DNA from 2 places in the Mesobacillus sp. MER 48 genome. Region 1 is predicted to be linked to the other one. Evidence: riboswitches for the same ligand, from Rfam matches in the RefSeq annotation. Region 1 holds a riboswitch; the other holds the start of a gene.

Region 1 (3,088 bases):
CAGCTGTTGTTTTCCCACAGTGGCGATAGTCCGCGGAGTCGTTACCCCATGCTTGTTCAGCTCAAGGTATTGCTTCACTTTGCTGACTTCCAGTTCCAGAGCCCTTGATCCGTTGTACACCTTCCGGCCATGTCCCTCCAGCCAGGCTATTACCTGAGCCGAATATTCAGGTGCGAACCGATGTCCTCTTGTATGGGAAGAAGCACTCATTCTGCTGTAAAAAATCCCCTCTGGCGGCTTCTTTGAAAAATCAAGCAGCCCTTCGTCCAGATGCCACTCTTCAAAAGGTACTCCCAGCTCCTCCAGGCGTTTTGTTAAATGGACAGTCCATTCACTGTTTTCATGGATGATATAAACTTTACTCATGATCTTCATCTCCTTAAGTTTATTTATCTATCAAACTGTCAGCTGCTTTCTTTTTACCTCCACAAGCGGCATGACCTGTTTCGCGAATCTCTCCATCTCTTCCAGCTGTGGCGAGAATTGCAGCAGAAGCAATCCCAAGCCTGCTTCTTCATACTGTAAAATCCGCTCGGCAATTTGGTCAGGTGTACCTACCAGATTAGGACGCAATCCTCGGTTAGACACCGAATAATCCTGAAGCTGGATTTGCTGCTCCAGCTGTGATTTGCTGGTGAAGTCCTTGAACCCAGCATAGGCACTGGATTCTTTTACAGAAGTGATCCGTTCCAATTCTGCGAATGCTTCTTGCTCAGTGTCCCGGCAAATTACGTATGCTGCCATTCCAAACTCAGACAGTTCAGGATTTAAAGTAGCTTCCCTGCGATTTTTCATATCTTTAATTTTCTGTTCAATTTCTTCCGCCGTTCCGCCGTGCATAACATAAGCATCACATTTCTCGACAATGGTTTGTTTTCCCTTCGGACTTTCGCCGCCCGCATATAAAATTGGATTCGGACGCTGAACTGGTTTAGGGAACAACTTCGTATCCTTCAGCTGATAGAACTTGCCTTCATATGAAAAGCTTTCTTCACCCCATAGCCCCTTCAATACGTCGATGAATTCATGTGTACGATCATAGCGCTCGTCATGCTCTGTAAAAATACCGCCGTACTGGCGTGCTTCTTCCTCCCACCATGCTGAAACCACATTCAGAGTAAAGCGCCCATTGCTGATCTGATCGATGTTTGCTGCCATTTTTGCCGTAACCGCTGGGTTGTGGAATCCTGGCCTCACCGCTGACATGATTTCGATTTTTTCTGTTACTGTAGCCAATGCGGCAGCGGTTGTCCACGCTTCAAGTGAATCATGCTCAGGACCTTTTATATCATTCAAATAAAGTTCGGCAATTAAAGTAGTTGAGTAACCCCATTTTTCTGCTGACTGAATCACTCTCTTTGCATAATCAAAAGTTGGTGGCATTTGTTCATCCTCAACATTTCTTAACCACCCGCCAAAAATCGGCAGCCAAAATCCATACTTCATTCTTCTCTCTCCTCTGCTCAAATCATAATCTCAACTTTACCAACCTGTTAAGTCGGTATTAAAAACAAAAACATGGAGACCATATAGTCTCCCCTAAAACAAAAAGCTCCCTTCATAAAGAAGAGAGCCGTTTTATACTCTCTTCTCATCTTTCAGACAAAATTGTCCGCAGGAATTGGCACAGTATTCGTTCAGAACCTGTTGCCGAGGTTTCGCAGGGCCTATCCCTCCACCTCTCTTGATAAGAAGATATCTGTATTAATTTTTAGTTCGTTAAAGTGATAATATTCTAAATTCAGCCAAAAGTCAATTCGTTTACCGAAGTAAATTTTTAGCTTCCTACCGGAAAACCTAGCAAAAACTTATTCACCCTCTGTGCAGCTTCCTGCAGTCTTTCGGGAGGCTGAACCATGGCAATCCTGACATAGCCTTCTCCCTGCTGTCCAAAGGCGTCACCTGGAACCACAACAATCCCTTCCTCTTCAATCAACTTGAAGGCAAATTCACGAGACTTCCATCCATCCGGAATTTTAGCCCAGACAAACATCGTTGCTGGAGAATTGGCCACCTGCCAGCCGCTATTTCGGAACCCTGCCACCAACGCATCCCGCCTTGCTTGGTACTGTTTCAACTGATCCTCAAGAAAAGAAAAATCAGAAGTCAGTGCAGCAATGGCTGCTTTTTGAATTGGATAAAAAACTCCATAATCGATATGTGATTTAAAGGAAGCCAGTAAGTTTATAACCTCCGAATTTCCCGCCACATAGCCAATTCTGCAGCCAGCCATATTAAACGTTTTTGAAAGCGAATTGAACTCTATGCCAACTTCCTTTGCCCCTGGAACAGACAGGAAACTGATTTGTGGATTTCCGTCATAGATCAATTCAGAATATGCGAAATCATGGACGACTAATATATTATGTACACTGGCAAATTCAACTACTTCTTCAAAGAAGTTTCTATCTGCAAGTGCTGTTACAGGATTTCCAGGATAGCTTAAAATCATCATTTTCGTTTTTCGCAAAACTTCATCTGGAATTTCATTTAGCACGGGCAGGAATTTATTCTCCTCCAACAGCGGCATAGGATAAATTTCCCCTCCAGCAATCGTTACGCTAGCTTCGTAGATTGGATACCCTGGATCTGGGACCAGTACATAATCACCCGGGTCAACTATGGCAGTCGCCAAATGCGCAAGTCCATCCTGTGAACCCATCAACTGCAATACTTCTGTTTTTTCATCAAGCTCGACAGAATACCGCTGGCTGTAAAAATATTTTACTGCTTCATTAAACTCGGCGATGCCCTTTAATGTGTAACCATATTTACCGGGATCCATTGAATATTTCGCCAGTGTTTCCATCACAAATGTTGGCGGCTGGAAATCCGGACTCCCAATGCTTAAGTCTATGACATCCTTGCCATTCATCAATGCCATATGCTTCTTGTCTACTACTTCCTGAAAAATGCTCGAAGTCATCTTTCTGATCTTTTCTGATCCGTAAATATTCATGGACATTCCCCTTTACTGTTCAATGATTCATGATGTTTTCATGGAAGCTGATTCCTCTGAATTTTTTAAATATAAAATCGATTATAGCAGTTTCACTTTATCAGTTCTAGAAAAAAATGAAAAATGAGC
Region 2 (3,088 bases), on a different contig from region 1:
TATAAAAACAAGTTTGGCCGGAATTCGTATGACAACAAAGGAGCAGCACTGAAATCCACAGTTCACTATGGCAGAAGTTACAACAATGCTTTCTGGAACGGACAGCAAATGGTTTACGGGGACGGTGATGGCACAACCTTCATCCCTCTTTCCGGAGGTCTTGATGTTGTGGCGCATGAATTGACTCACGCTGTGACAGATTTCAGTTCTGATCTGGTTTACCAGTACGAATCAGGCGCACTGAACGAAGCGATTTCCGATATCTTCGGCACACTCGCTGAATTCCATGACAACAGAAATCCTGATTTCGAAATCGGCGAGGACATCTACACACCTAACACGGCTGGTGACGCGCTGCGCTCAATGAGCGACCCAACTAAATACGGCGACCCTGATCACTATTCCAAGCGTTATACTGGAACTTCTGATAATGGCGGAGTCCACACAAACAGCGGAATTATCAACAAAGCAGCCTACCTTCTTAGCCAGGGCGGCACACATTACGGTGTGACGGTTTCAGGAGTCGGTACTGAAAAAATGGGTGCAATCTTCTATCGTGCAAACACAGTTTATTACACATCTTCAACAAACTTCAGCCAGGCACGTGCAGGAGCTGTACAAGCTGCTAAAGACCTTTATGGGTCAACTTCTCCAGAGGTCGATGCAGTCAATAAAGCTTTTGAAGCAGTAGGAATAAATTAATAGCTTGATATTCAGTCAGACTGGCTCTTGTTTTAAGAGAGCCAGTCTTTGTTATGTATCTCTTTTGAAATGCAGTTACTTTCCGATTGAGGTCAAAGCCGCATTGGTGCCCTCTTTTAAAGATATCCTGAACTTTTGGTCACCCATAACCACTTGTGGTGCTCATTTTTATAGAATTGCTGAATTTTAGGTTACCAATCCTCCCTGTTATCCCTCATAATCCTCCAATTAAGACAAAATCCTTTTTGTGATACAAGTCATAATCGATAAACGCTTTTGATGGTCATCATACCGCCGTGATTTTCCCCCAATTACTTCACCGCTTTAAATAAATGATTGACAATCTTCTATAACAGCGTTAATATTTAGAGAAATTTAATAATTCAATTTTATTTAATCTTATCGAGAGAAGCTGAGGGTCCTGGCCCTATGAAGCTTCAGCAACCTTCAACATTGTTGAAAAGGTGCTAATTCCAGCAAGTTTTTAAAAACTTGGCAGATAAGAAGTTGGCTAATATTTTAAAAGTCTTCTTCTTTAGAAGGCTTTTTTGTTTTTAATTTTTATTTTCGCAATTACGCTGGTAGTTTACTAGTTTAAATGCGAGGATTTAAAACAAACATTGCCTCCTGCCTCCTGCCGAAAAATTAAGGAGTGAGTATATTGGTGAAAATTGATACGAAGTTAGCACAGCTTGGCAATCGAAGTGAATCTGCAACTGGTGCAGTCAATCCTCCTATTTATTTAACAACAGCGTACCGTCACGAAGGGATCGGCCAGTCCAGCGGTTATGATTATGTTCGCACCGGCAACCCGACTCGCGAAATTTTGGAAAAGGCGATTGCCGATCTTGAAGAAGGTGACCGAGGATATGCCTGCAGCTCGGGAATGGCGGCAATTTGGACGATTCTTACGTTATTCCAGTCTGGAGATGAATGGATTGTCTCAAAAGATTTGTACGGAGGTACTTACAGACTACTTGAGCAGGGGTTCAAAAAGTGGGGATTACATAGTACGTATGCGGACATGTCGAATTTAAATGAAATCAAACAAGCCATCAACCAAAATACGAAGGCGCTGTTTGTGGAAACGCCGACAAATCCGTTGATGGAACTGGCTGATATCCAGGCCATTGCGGAGATTGCCAAAGAGAACGGGATACTGCTGATCGTGGATAATACCTTCTACACTCCCCTTCTCCAAAAGCCTTTGACTTCAGGCGCAGATATTGTGATCCACAGTGCCACGAAATATCTTGGCGGCCATAATGATGTGCTTGCAGGTTTGATTGTTGCGAGGGGTGAAAAAATTTGTGATTCCCTCTCCCTGCACCATAATGGGGGCGGAGCGGTGTTGAGCCCTTTCGATTCCTGGCTACTTCTGCGCGGCATGAAGACATTGTCATTAAGGATGGAGCGGCATGAGCGGAATGCCAGAGCACTGGTTGAATTCTTGGAGAATCATGATTCTGTAAAGGATGTCCTTTATCCAGGCAGAGGCGGAATGATTTCATTCCGAGTACAGTCTCCTGCCATCGTCAATCCATTTTTGAAAAATCTATCCACAATCACTTTTGCTGAGAGTCTTGGAGGCGTTGAAAGTTTCATTACCTACCCGGCTACTCAGACACATGCGGATATACCTGCAGAAGTCCGTGAAAAAACAGGTGTTTGTGATAGGCTCCTGCGATTCTCTGTTGGAATTGAGAATCACGAAGATTTAATTGATGATCTGGAAGCGGCTTTTAAAAAGGCATATGAGGAGGCTAAAGTTAAATGAGCCAACCATATACCTTCGAAACCCAGCTGCTGCATAATAAATATAAGGTGGATCCTGCAACTGGCGGAGTGAGTGTTCCAATCCAGCATGCTTCTACCTACCATCAGCCTTCGATTGATCACTTTGGAAAATATGATTACAGCCGCAGCCTCAACCCTACCAGAGAAGCACTCGAGGATATAATCGCTGAATTGGAGGGCGGTGTAAGGGGATTTGCCTTTTCATCAGGAATGGCTGCGATTTCAACTGCATTTATGCTGCTTTCGCAGGGAGAACATGTGGTCATCACCGAGGATGTTTATGGTGGTACATACAGAATGGTAACACAGGTTCTGAATCGTTTTGGAATTGAACATACGTTTGTGGACATGACAGACCTGGATGCCGTGGAACAGGCTGTCCGCCCTAACACTGCATTGCTGTATGCAGAAACACCTTCCAACCCGTTGTTAAAAATAACGGATATTCGTGCACTTAGCTCAATTGCCAAAAAGCACGGAGCATATACTTTTGTGGACAATACCTTCATGACTCCCTACCTGCAGCGGCCATTGGATTTAGGAGCCGATATCGTGCTTCATAGCGCCACAAAGTTTCTGTCCGGCCACA

What was found. Region 1 has a riboswitch for S-adenosylmethionine ahead of M3593_RS10085 (LLM class flavin-dependent oxidoreductase). Riboswitches for the same ligand answer to the same signal wherever they lie in the genome.
Region 2: linked by a shared signal. The riboswitch ahead of M3593_RS00205 (methionine biosynthesis PLP-dependent protein) and the one ahead of M3593_RS10085 (LLM class flavin-dependent oxidoreductase) in region 1 are both predicted to bind S-adenosylmethionine.

What each region holds. Positions count from the first base shown of each region.
Region 1 is NZ_JAMAUR010000002.1:757,293-760,380, reverse strand. It holds gene M3593_RS10090 (ATP-grasp domain-containing protein) at 1-366, opposite strand, end outside; gene M3593_RS10085 (LLM class flavin-dependent oxidoreductase) at 397-1,446, opposite strand; SAM riboswitch class I at 1,589-1,694, opposite strand; gene M3593_RS10080 (LL-diaminopimelate aminotransferase) at 1,778-2,959, opposite strand.
Region 2 is NZ_JAMAUR010000001.1:37,628-40,715, reverse strand. It holds gene M3593_RS00210 (M4 family metallopeptidase) at 1-702, shown strand, start outside; SAM riboswitch class I at 1,099-1,208, shown strand; gene M3593_RS00205 (methionine biosynthesis PLP-dependent protein) at 1,364-2,479, shown strand; gene metC (cystathionine beta-lyase) at 2,476-3,088, shown strand, end outside.